One region of the Enterobacter sp. 6722112 genome, then DNA from elsewhere that is predicted to be linked to it. Evidence: predicted binding sites of a transcription regulator. Region 1 holds the regulator's gene; each other region holds the start of a gene.
What was found. The regulator PurR, encoded in region 1, represses purine synthesis genes. The targets are predictions, from matches to a motif close to CANGCAAACGTTTGCNTG.

Region 2: a site for PurR is predicted at 1,821-1,838, ahead of purT (formate-dependent phosphoribosylglycinamide formyltransferase). Genes of this name have one in related genera too.
Region 3: a site for PurR is predicted at 2,515-2,532, ahead of purL (phosphoribosylformylglycinamidine synthase). Genes of this name have one in related genera too.

What each region holds. Positions count from the first base shown of each region.
Region 1 covers NZ_JBZWGR010000007.1:1,716,104-1,720,296, forward strand. Annotated here, with positions in the region: gene punC (purine nucleoside transporter PunC) at 1-808, opposite strand, end outside; gene punR (DNA-binding transcriptional activator PunR) at 920-1,831, shown strand; gene purR (HTH-type transcriptional repressor PurR) at 1,849-2,874, opposite strand; gene cydH (cytochrome bd-I oxidase subunit CydH) at 3,172-3,261, shown strand; gene AC4OVU_RS09780 (MFS transporter) at 3,423-4,193, shown strand, end outside.
Region 2 covers NZ_JBZWGR010000007.1:2,404,633-2,408,825, reverse strand. Annotated here, with positions in the region: gene kdgA (bifunctional 4-hydroxy-2-oxoglutarate aldolase/2-dehydro-3-deoxy-phosphogluconate aldolase) at 1-534, shown strand, start outside; gene purT (formate-dependent phosphoribosylglycinamide formyltransferase) at 609-1,787, opposite strand; gene AC4OVU_RS13005 (tellurite resistance TerB family protein) at 1,959-2,609, shown strand; gene ptrB (oligopeptidase B) at 2,685-4,193, shown strand, end outside.
Region 3 covers NZ_JBZWGR010000007.1:3,122,930-3,127,122, reverse strand. Annotated here, with positions in the region: gene yfhb (phosphatidylglycerophosphatase C) at 1-348, shown strand, start outside; gene tadA (tRNA adenosine(34) deaminase TadA) at 373-912, shown strand; gene mltF (membrane-bound lytic murein transglycosylase MltF) at 800-2,350, opposite strand; gene purL (phosphoribosylformylglycinamidine synthase) at 2,618-4,193, shown strand, end outside.

The DNA of each region.
Region 1 (4,193 bases):
GTTGGCCTTCCCATTTTTGCAGCGCGGCGCGACAGCCATAGCCACCCACCAGGAAGGCGATGGTCTGTGGTACATAACTCAGGCCGATAGCCGCCGGGCTGTAGCCCATGTCATGCAGAATGAACGGCGAACCGGTTAGCCAGGCAAAGAAGCTGGCAGAGCAGGCAGCATAAATCAGCACGTTACCGCGATAGGCTTTCGACCGCAGTAAAGAGGTAAAGGTGATGGGCTTTGCGTCCGGATGCGTCTCTTTTTTATGCGCAGGTTTAAGCCCGAAAGCAGGCAGCATCAGGACCAGCGTAATAGCAAAGAGCGTGGCGAAAATAGCCTGCCAGTCGAAATGCGCGAGGATCCAGCTGCCCAGTAACGGGGCAAGCGCCGGCGACAGGCCGACCAGCGGCATTATAGTGGCGAATATGCGGTTAGTGCGCGAGGCGGGGTAGTAATCGGTCACCAGCGCCTGCCAGGTCACCGCTGCGGCGCAGACACCGACCGCCTGAATAAAGCGCAGCGCCAGCAACCAGGCGGCATCGCGGACCCACAGCATGCCCAGACAGCCTACGGCAAAAATCGCCAGCCCCAACAACAGGACGGGCTTACGGCCAAAACGATCCGAGAGCGGCCCCCACAGCAATTGCGCAAAAGCAAAGCCGGCGAGGAACAAACTTAAACTGGCGCTGATGGCGGCGGCAGGGGTTTGCAAATCTTCCTGCATCGCGGCGAACGCGGGCAGATACATATCGGTCGCCAAAAAGCCCAGCACGCTTAAGCCGCCGAGCCAGACTAAAAATCCTTTCCTGGGTTGCACTTTTTTCTCCTGAGGAGGCAGGTGTACGTTGGCGCAGAGTGTAGGGAGTGCAAAGCGGCTTGTGAAACGCTAATATTTGGCGGGTGCGTTCAAAAAATTTGCAGGCTAAAGATGTGGTCAGATTATTCCCTTGAAGTGGTTGATGCCGTGGCGCGTAACGGCAGCTTTACCGGTGCCGCCCAGGAGCTGCATCGCGTTCCCTCGGCTATCAGCTATACGGTGCGCCAGCTGGAAGCGTGGCTGGCGGTCCCGCTGTTCGAGCGGCGCCATCGCGACGTGGAGCTCACGCCTGCCGGAGCGTGGTTTTTGAAGGAAGGGCGGTCTGTTATCAAAAAAATGCAGATCACCCGTGAGCAGTGCCAGCAGATCGCCAACGGCTGGCGCGGGCATCTCGCTATCGCGGTGGATAACATCGTTAAGCCGGAGCGGACCCGGCAGATGATCGTCGATTTCTATCGTCATTTTTCCGACGTCGAACTGCGTGTTTCGCAGGAAGTGTTCAACGGCGTCTGGGATGCGCTGGCGGACGGCAGGGCGGAGATGGCGATTGGTGCAACCCAGGCGATCCCGGTTGGGGGGCGCTACGCGTTTCGCGACATGGGCATGCTGAGCTGGACCTGCGTGGTCGCGCGCGATCACCCGCTGGCGGCGCTGGAAGGTCCGCTGAGCGATGACACCTTACGCAACTGGCCCTCGCTGGTGCTGGAAGATACCTCCCGCTCGCTGCCCAAGCGCATTACCTGGCTGCTGGATAATCAGCGCCGCGTGGTCGCACCGGACTGGGAGTCGTCAGCCACCTGTCTGAGCGCGGGGCTGTGCGTTGGCATGGTGCCGGTGCATTTTGCGCGCCCGCGCATCGACGCGGGAGAGTGGGTGGCCTTGACGCTGGAAAACCCCTTCCCGGATGCCGCGTGCTGTCTGACGTGGCAGCAAAACGACGTCTCGCCCGCCATGGCCTGGCTGCTGGATTATCTGGGCGACAGCGAAACGCTGAACCGGGAGTGGTTGCGGGAACCAGCATAGCTGGCCCCGTAATGAGATTAACGACGGTAGTCGCGGAACGGACCGTCCGCAACGGAACGGCGTTCAATCAGGCGCGGGTGAACTTCAATGGACTGGGACTGTTCACGCTTGTTGACGATCCTGTCCAGCAGCATGTTGAAGGCCGTTTCACCCAGCGAATCTTTCGGCTGGTGAATGGTGGTCAGCGCCGGGGTAAAGAAGCGGGCGTTGCGCACGTTGTCATAGCCGATCACCGAGATATCCTGCGGGACGCGCAGGCCGAGTTCATCCGCCGCGCAGAGCGCGCCCATCGCCATGATGTCGCCGCCGCAGAACACCGCGGTAGGGCGATGCGGCTGGGAAACGATCTGCTGCATGGCGCGATAGCCCGACTCCGGCTCGAAGTCGCCCTGAACAATCCAGTTTTCCGGCACGGTGATCAGCGCCTCTTCCATCGCTTTCATGAAACCGGCCAGACGGCCAGCCCCGGTGTTACGCTCCAGCGGTCCCGGGATCACGCCAATTTCACGATGACCGCGTTCTACCAGATAACGCCCCGCCATGTAGCCGCCTTCAAAGGCGTTATCAATAACAGAGTCGGTGAAGTCTGCGCGCGCTTCGCCCCAGTCCATGACCACCATCGGAATGTGGCGATACTCTTCCAGCATGGAAAGGACCGACTCAGGGTATTCAGAACACATAACCAGCAGGCCGTCGACGCGCTTTTGCGCCATCATTGACAGGTAAGCGCGCTGTTTTTCAATGTTGTTCCACGCGTTGCCCAGAATCAGGGTATAGCCTTTCTGGAAGCAGTTTTTTTCAACGGCTTCGATGATTTCAGCAAAGTAGGCCGCTTCACTGCTGGTGGCCAGCAGGCCAATCGATTTGGTGTGATTAACCTTCAGGCTGCGGGCGACGGCACTTGGCGAGTAGTGCAGTTCTTTGATTGCCGCCCAGACGGCATTACGCGTCTCTTCAGCGACGAAACGCGTTTTGTTAATAACATGTGATACGGTTGTAGTGGAAACGTTTGCGCGTTTTGCTACGTCTTTAATTGTTGCCATTAAATGTCACTCCAGACCATATCCTAAGCTCCTGAAAAAATTGAAGGTAAACGTTTGCCTTCTCTCACCCTTATCACGCAAACATGAGTTGCGACACGCCGGGAAAACGACACAGGACGTCAGGAGGGGGTCAGTGGCCGGTACGCTAATAAATTTAGCGTGGAATTTTGTCCTATCTTGATGAAAAGGGGAAGAGGTAAAGTGGATATCCGCTTAAATCCTGGAAGATTTTTGACCTGAACTGTGTAAAAATGAGCAAGCTCACTTTTCGTAGGGTGAATAAAAGGAGAAAAATTGATGAGTACCGATCTGAAGTTTTCGCTGTTTACCACCATTGTTGTTCTTGCCCTGATTGTTGCGGGTGGTTTAACCGCTGCGCTGCACTGATTCAGGAGGGGGGAGAACCTTCTCCCTCTCTTGCCGCTATTGTTACCTCTCCGGCAAAAATCTTTTGCCAAAATGTTAACTTCTCATTTTTTGTGATTGATGTCATGCTTTTGACTTCTTAGTTCTGTGCCGGGTTATGGCACGGTATCCGGAGTCTCTTCATGAAAATCAATTTTCCCCTGCTGGCCCTGGCGATTGGCGCCTTTGGGATTGGCACCACTGAATTCTCCCCTATGGGGTTATTGCCTGTTATCGCCCGGGGTGTGGACGTCTCAATTCCTGCGGCCGGTATGTTAATTAGCGCCTACGCGATTGGCGTGATGGTGGGCGCGCCGCTGATGACGCTGCTGCTTTCCCACCGCGCTCGCCGCAATGCGCTGATTTTCCTGATGGCGATTTTCACTCTCGGAAATGTGCTTTCCGCAATTTCGCCCGATTACACCACTCTGATGCTTTCGCGCATTCTGACCAGCCTCAACCATGGCGCCTTCTTCGGACTGGGCTCGGTTGTTGCCGCCAGCGTGGTGCCAAAACATAAGCAGGCCAGCGCGGTAGCCACTATGTTCATGGGCCTCACCATCGCTAATATCGGCGGCGTTCCCGCTGCCACCTGGCTGGGAGAAGCCATCGGCTGGCGTATGTCTTTCCTCGCAACCGCCGGACTGGGCGTGGTCGCGATGGTTGCGCTGTTCTTCTCACTGCCGAAAGGAAGTGCGGGAGAACGTCCGGAAGTACGTAAAGAGCTGGCGGTGCTGATGCGTCCTCAGGTGTTGTCCGCGCTGCTTACCACGGTACTGGGGGCCGGGGCGATGTTTACGCTCTACACCTATATCTCCCCGGTGCTGCACGACATTACCCACGCAACGCCACTCTTTGTTACCGCGATGCTGGTGCTGATTGGTGTCGGGTTCTCGATTGGCAACTATCTCGGC
Region 2 (4,193 bases), 690 kb from region 1:
GTTGCGGGTGGCGTTCGTGTTCTGGAAGTGACCCTGCGTACGGCCTGTGCGATGGATGCGATCCGCGCTATCGCCAAAGAAGTGCCGGAAGCGATCATCGGTGCAGGTACGGTTCTGAATGCGCAGCAGCTGGCGGAAGTGACCGAAGCGGGCGCACAGTTTGCCATCAGCCCGGGGCTGACTGAGCCGCTGCTGAAAGCCGCAACCGAAGGTTCTATTCCGCTGATCCCGGGTATCAGCACCGTTTCTGAACTGATGCTGGGCATGGACTACGGCCTGAAAGAGTTCAAATTCTTCCCGGCTGAAGCGAACGGCGGCACCAAAGCGTTGCAGGCCATTGCGGGCCCATTCTCCCAGGTGCGTTTCTGCCCAACGGGCGGCATCTCTCCGGCCAACTACCGTGACTATCTGGCGCTGAAAAGCGTGCTGTGCATCGGCGGCTCCTGGCTGGTTCCGGCGGATGCGCTGGAAGCAGGCGACTGGGATCGCATCACTAAACTGGCTCGCGAAGCGGTAGAAGGCGCGAAACAGTAAGTTTGTTTGCCGGGTGTCGGCTGCGCCTAACCCGGCCAGCCAGACAGTTAAAACGGGCCTTTCGGCCCGTTTTTTTATCCTGCTACGCTGACGTTCGCAGCCGCTCTTTTTGCTCTCGCGACGGCTTCGTCCACATTTTCCCCGGTCGCTAATGCCACGCCCAGACGACGGCTTCCGTCGATCTCCGGTTTGCCGAACAGCCGGACCTGCAAGCCTGCGCCAACCGCACCTTCGACGTTATCAAAGGTGACATTCTGGCTGGTCAGCTGCGGCAGGATCACCGCCGAGGCTGCCGGGCCGTACTGACGGATGCCGCCAACCGGCAGGCCGAGGAAAGCGCGTACGTGCAGCGCGAACTCGGAGAGATCCTGTGAAATCAGCGTAACCATCCCGGTATCGTGCGGACGAGGGGAGACTTCGCTGAAGATCACCTCGTCGCCGCAAACAAACAACTCCACGCCGAACAGGCCGTAGCCGCCCAGCGCCAGCACCGTCTTGCGGGCGATCTCCTGTGCGCGTGCCAGCGCCAGCTCGCTCATCTGCTGCGGTTGCCAGGATTCGCGATAATCGCCGTCTTCCTGGCGATGACCAATCGGGTCGCAGAAATAAACGCCATCCACGGCGCTGACGGTGAGCAGGGTAATTTCAAAATCAAACTTTACCACGCCTTCCACGATGACGCGCCCGGCCCCGGCTCGGCCGCCCTGCTGGGCATAGTCCCAGGCGTTGTCCAGCGTGCTGCTGTCGCGGATAAAGCTCTGCCCTTTGCCGGAGGAGCTCATTACCGGCTTAATGATGCACGGGTAGCCAATCTCCTCTACGGCCTGGAGAAACGCAGCTTTATCCCCGGCAAAACGGTAGCTGGAGGTCGGGAGCTGTAATTCTTCTGCCGCCAGGCGACGAATGCCTTCCCGGTTCATGGTCAGTTTTGCCGCAGTGGCGCAGGGCACCACGCGCTGGCCTTCCTGTTCAAGGGCAATCAACATCTCAGTGGCAATGGCCTCAATTTCAGGTACCACGAAATCCGGTTTTTCGTCGGCAATTAACCCCCGCAGCGCATTACCGTCAAGCATATCGATGACGTGCGAGCGATGCGCGACGTGCATGGCGGGCGCATTCGCGTAACGGTCCACCGCAATCACTTCCACACCTAAACGCTGGCATTCAATGGCCACTTCTTTACCCAGTTCACCCGATCCCAACAGCATGACGCGCGTCGCGGCGGGACGCAGCGCGGTTCCTAAACGAGTCATAAAAATCCCCCTGAAAAAGATGCGGGCAGTATAAACGAAAACGTTTGCGTCTGTCTTGTATGGGGATAACCGGACAGGGGGGAAATTTGCGCTTCTTTAGCACTGACAGACATTTCCTGACACCCGCTCGCTTAGGCTGTGAAGGTTACGCACTGTTACGTGAGGAAAAATATGTCAGGCTGGATGAATCAACTGCAATCCCTGTTGGGACAAAAAGGCTCGTCGTCGGGCGAGCAGGGTCTGAGCAAGCTGCTGGTGCCGGGTGCGCTCGGCGGGCTGGCCGGTTTGCTGGTTGCCAATAAATCATCGCGGAAACTGCTTACCAAATACGGTACCGGCGCGCTGCTGGCGGGCGGAGGGGCTATTGCAGGCTCCGTCTTATGGAACAAATACAAAGACAAGGTGCGCAGCGCGCATCAGGATGAACCGCAATACGGGAAGCAGGTATCGCCGTTAGATTTACGCACCGAGCGGCTGATCCTCGCTCTGGTCTTTGCGGCCAAGAGCGACGGGCATATTGATGCCAGTGAACGTGCCGCAATTGAACAGCAGATGCGGGAAGCGGGCGTTGAGGAGCAGGGCAGGGCGCTGGTGGCGCAGGCCATCGAACAGCCGCTTGACCCGCAGCGTCTGGCGCAAAGCGTGAAAAACGAAGAAGAGGCGCTGGAACTCTATTTTCTGAGCTGTGCCGCCATCGATATCGATCACTTTATGGAGCGCAGCTACCTGAACGCCCTGGGCGATGCGCTGAAGATCCCACAGGACGTTCGTGAGGGAATTGAGCAGGATATTCAGCAGCAGAAGCAGACCCTCGTGGGCTAGAAGGCCATGTTTCGCTTGCATCATACGCGTGTTTTGCCAACCTTATAGGATGTAAAACGAAAAAGTAAGAATGCCATGCCTCCAAAAGCCCGACGTACTCCTTATGCGATCACCACGCATGGCGATACGCGTATCGATAACTACTACTGGCTGCGGGACGATTCTCGTTCCCGGCCAGAAGTGCTGGACTATCTGCACGAGGAAAACGACTATGGCCGCCAGGTCATGGCCAGCCAGCAGGCGCTTCAGGATCAACTTCTGAAGGAAATGGTGCAGCGTATCCCCCAGCGTGATGTCTCTGCCCCGTGGTGCAAAAACGGTTATCGCTATCGCCATATTTATGAGCCGGGAAACGAATATCCCATCTACCAGCGCCAGTCTGTGCTGAGCGCCGAGTGGGATGAATGGGAGATCCTGCTGGATGCAAACAAACGTGCGGCCCACAGTGAGTTTTATACGCTGGGCGGCATGTCCATTTCCCCCGATAACGCCATTATGGCGCTGGCTGAGGATTACCTCTCCCGCCGCCAGTACGGTTTGCGTTTCCGCAATCTTGAAACGGGAAACTGGTATCCCGAAATGCTGGATAATGTCTCCCCCGATTTCGTCTGGGGTAACGATTCAGAAACGGTCTACTACGTTAAAAAGCATGTCTCAACGCTGCTGCCTTATCAGGTCTGGCGTCATACGGTGGGGACCGATTCCGCCGACGATGAACTGGTGTATGAGGAAAAAGATGAGACGTTCTATGTCAGCCTGCACAAAACGTCGTCTCGCCACTACGTGATCATTTTCCTCTCCAGCGCCACCACCTCAGAAGTGCTGCTGCTGGATGCAGAGCTGCCGGATGCGCAGCCTCTGTGCTTCCTGCCGCGCCGTAAAGATCATGAGTACAGCCTGGATCACTTCCAGCACAGCTTTTACCTGCGTTCGAACCGCGAGGGCAAAAACTTTGGCCTTTATAAAACCAAAGTGCGCGATGAACGCAAATGGGAAGTGTTAATTCCCGCGCGCGATCAGGCGATGCTGGAGGGGTTCACCCTGTTTACCGACTGGCTGGTGGTGGAAGAGCGTCAGCGCGGACTGACCAGTATCCGCCAAATCAACCGCAAAACCCGCGAAGTGGTGGGCATTGCGTTCGATGACCCGGCTTACGTAACGTGGATCGGCTTTAACCCGGAACCGGAATCGTCCCGCCTGCGGTACGGCTATTCGTCGATGACCACCCCGGATACGTTGTTTGAACTGGATATGGACACCGGGCAGCGTCAGGTGATTAAACAGGCTGAGGTCCGGGGTTTTGAGTCGGAAAATTATCGCAGTGAGCACCTGTGGGTGACCGCACGCGACGGCGTTGAAGTCCCAGTGTCGCTCGTCTATCACAAGGCGCACTTCAACAAAGGTAAAAACCCCATCCTCGTCTATGGCTATGGCTCCTATGGATCCAGCATGGACGCCGATTTCAGCAGCAGCAGGCTGAGCCTGCTCGACCGCGGTTTTGTTTATGCGATTGCCCATATTCGCGGCGGCGGCGAGCTGGGTCAGCACTGGTATGAAGACGGAAAATTTCTCAAAAAGAAAAAT
Region 3 (4,193 bases), 1.4 Mb from region 1:
TTTCCCGTGGTACAGGCGCGCCTGACCAGCTATCTCGACGCCAACGATGCCGATATCTGGCTGATTACCGGCTCCCCGCAGACGCTGGTGGAGCATGTCTATTTTGATACGCCCTGGCTGCCGCGCGTGAATCTTATCGCGACACAAATCGCGCGCGGCTACGGCGGCTGGGTGCTGACTATGCGCTGCCTCGGACATGAAAAAGTGGTGCAGCTGGAGAAACGCATCGGTACGCCGCTGCGTCTGTACAGCGGCTACAGCGACAGCAAGCAGGACAACCCGCTGCTCTATTTTTGCCAGCACCGCTGGCGCGTCACGCCTCTGGGCGAACTTCAGCAACTCGAATAGTCTTATCTGTACCGGCTGTGTATAATGCCGCCCGCTTTTCGACTGGAGTATCAGCCCTTGTCCAACCCTGAACACAATCATGAATACTGGATGCGCCATGCGCTGGCGCTGGCTCAGCGCGCCTGGGAAGAGGGCGAAGTGCCCGTGGGCGCGGTACTGGTCCATAACAATCAGGTGATTGGGGAAGGGTGGAACCGTCCGATTGGCCGTCACGATCCTACCGCGCATGCTGAAATTATGGCGCTGCGTCAGGGCGGACTGGTGCTGCAAAACTATCGTCTGCTTGATACCACCCTGTATGTCACCCTTGAACCGTGCGTAATGTGCTCCGGGGCGATGGTGCACAGCCGAATCGGTACGCTGGTGTTTGGCGCGCGGGATGAAAAGACGGGCGCTGCTGGTTCACTGATGGACGTACTTGGGCATCCGGGGATGAACCACCAGGTGAAAACTATCGGCGGGGTACTTGCACCAGAATGTTCGGGTCTGTTAAGTGACTTTTTTCGAATGCGTCGCCAGCAGAAAAAGCAACAAAAGGCAGAATTGAAACCGCAGGATGATTAAGCTCGTCCGGTGCGACCACCGGATAGCTTTCAGCCAGCTGTTGCGCCTCGGCCGCCTCTTTTTCTTTCTCCAGCAGATATCCCACCAGGCTTATCTGATACTTACGAATATTTTCCACATAGGCATACGCTTCATGCCCGCGCGCATAGCCGTACGTCAGCTTCTGGTACCACTGTTTCTGGCTAAGCAGCGGCAGGCGCTGTTTTACATCTGACCAGCTGTCCGGGTTACCTTTGGTTTTCGCCGTCAGCGCCCGCGCGTCGAGCATGTGCGCATAACCCATGTTATAGGCGGCCAGCGCAAACCAGATACGCTCCCCTTCCGGGACCGTCTCCGGCACTTTCGCCATCATATCCTGTAAATACTGCGCGCCGCCGCTGATACTCTGTTCCGCATCGGTCCGGTCGCTGATGCCGAGGCTCTGGGCGGTATTTTTGGTCAGCATCATCAACCCGCGCACGCCCGTGGGGGAGGTGGCCTGAGCATCCCAGTGCGATTCCTGGTAGGAAATCGCCGCCAGCAGCTTCCAGTCAATCTCCTGGGCGTACTTCTCAAACAGCGGTTGCAGATCCGGCAGCACGCTGTCCACCGCGCGCAGGAAGGTGCGGGTGTCAACGTAATCAAAATCGTCTCCGTGACCGAGATATTTCTCTTCCAGGCGCGCCAGGGTGCCGTCTTCATTGATGGAATTAAAGAAATCGAGCATAGCCGCAGAGACGGTTTGATCGTCGTCCAGCTGGGTAAACCAGGTCACCGGCTGTTCGTCGGTCACATCCAGCGCCACGGCAATTTCAGGATGAACGCGCTGGAAAAGGCTGATCGCCACCGAATCAGCAATGGTATAGGCCAGCTTTTTATCTTTTACCTGCTCCAGCAATTCGGTCGTGCCGAGTTTAGGATCGACCGTCCAGCTGAGGTTCGGGTATTTTTTCTCTTTCAACGCCAGCAGATCGTCAATCACCACATGGCCTGGCGCAATGGTCAATTGCTGGTCGGTGATGTCGGCCAGTGAGCGCGGGCGCAGGCTACCCACACGATAAACCACCTGCTGCGACACGGAGTAATAGGTCGGGCCCGGCTGATAGTTTTTGCTGCGTTCGCTGTTGTACACCAGACCTGCGGCGAGAATATCGGCACGGTCATGGTCCAAATCATCAAACAGCTGGTTGATGTTCTGCCGCACGGTAACTTTCAGCTTCACGCCCAGATAGTCCGCAAACAGCTGTGCCAGTTCGTAATCAAGACCGATGGTTTTACCGTTGATATCGTCGTAAATAAGCGGGGATGAGAGGGTACTGACGCGCAACTCCCCCCGCTCCTGAATGGCGGCGATACGGTTTTCGGCCTTGCCGAACCAGGGGATAGACGGCCAGAGGGCCACTGCCAGCAGCAACGTAACAATGCCGATGAGCAGATAATTAATCTTTAATTTTTTCAATTAGTTAATTCTCTGCGACGCCGGTTGCCTCAGTGTGCTGTAGTCATGTTAAGAGTAGAGTTTGCCATTGATTGAGCGGCATTTTGCGCAAAGTAGCGCCAGTTGGCAACCAATTAGAGAGACAGGTCACATCTATTGTTAAACATAAAGGATGATTTTATTTCGACGCAAACGGTTTCGTCGGCGCTCAGGATTCTCTATAATGACGCCCGTTTTCCCCCCTTGCGCACACTGTAAGCGCCCCGGCGCTTCGAAGACGAGAGACTTATGATGGAAATTCTGCGTGGTTCGCCTGCACTGTCTGCCTTCCGTATTAACAAACTGCTGGCACGTTTTCAGGCGGCCGACCTTCCGGTAAGCAATATTTACGCTGAGTATGTCCATTTTGCTGACCTGAACGCCCCCCTGAATGCAGAGGAGCGCGTACAGCTGGAACGCCTGCTTAAATATGGCCCAAGCCTGAGCAGCCATACGCCGACCGGCAAATTAATCCTCGCCACGCCACGCCCTGGCACCATCTCCCCCTGGTCTTCCAAAGCCACCGACATCGCTCACAACTGCGGCCTGAGCCAGATTAACCGTCTGGAGCGCGGTGTGGCGTACTATGTGGAAGCGTCAACCCTGAGCGACGCGCAGTGGCAGGTGGTTGCCGCAGAGCTGCACGACCGCATGATGGAGAGCGTGTTTGATTCTCTGGATGATGCGCAGAAACTGTTCTCCCACCATCAGCCTGCGCCGGTACAGAGCGTGGATTTGCTGGGGCAGGGGCGTCAGGCGCTGATCGACGCAAACCTGCGTCTTGGTCTGGCGCTCGCAGAAGATGAAATCGACTACCTTCAGGATGCATTCGTTAAGCTGAATCGCAACCCGAACGACATCGAACTGTATATGTTCGCGCAGGCCAACTCCGAGCACTGCCGCCACAAGATTTTCAACGCCGACTGGATTATCGACGGCGAACAGCAGCCGAAGTCGCTGTTCAAAATGATCAAAAACACCATGGAGCAAACCCCTGACCACGTGCTGTCTGCCTATAAAGACAACGCCGCGGTGATGGAAGGTTCCGAGGTGGGCCGCTTCTTCGCCGACCGCGAAGCGGGGCGCTATGACTTCCACCAGGAGCCTGCGCATATCCTGATGAAAGTGGAAACCCACAACCACCCGACGGCGATCTCCCCGTGGCCGGGTGCAGCGACCGGCTCCGGCGGTGAAATCCGTGACGAAGGTGCGACCGGTCGCGGCGCGAAACCAAAAGCGGGTCTGGTCGGTTTCTCCGTTTCCAACCTGCGTATTCCGGGCTTTGAGCAGCCGTGGGAAGAAGACTTCGGCAAGCCAGAGCGCATTGTCACCGCGCTGGATATCATGACCGAAGGCCCGCTGGGCGGCGCGGCGTTCAACAACGAATTTGGTCGTCCGGCGCTGAACGGTTACTTCCGTACCTACGAAGAGAAAGTGGACAGCCACAACGGCGAAGAGCTGCGCGGCTACCACAAACCGATCATGCTGGCGGGCGGGATCGGCAACATTCGCGCCGATCATGTGCAGAAAGGCGAGATCGTCGTCGGCGCGAAGCTGATCATGCTCGGCGGCCCGGCAATGAACATCGGTCTGGGCGGCGGGGCAGCCTCGTCTATGGCCTCCGGCCAGTCTGATGCGGATCTCGACTTCGCATCCGTGCAGCGCGACAACCCGGAAATGGAGCGCCGTTGTCAGGAAGTGATCGACCGCTGCTGGCAGCTGGGCGATGCCAACCCGATTCTGTTCATCCACGACGTGGGCGCGGGTGGACTCTCTAACGCCATGCCTGAGCTGGTGAGCGACGGCGGTCGCGGCGGACGCTTCA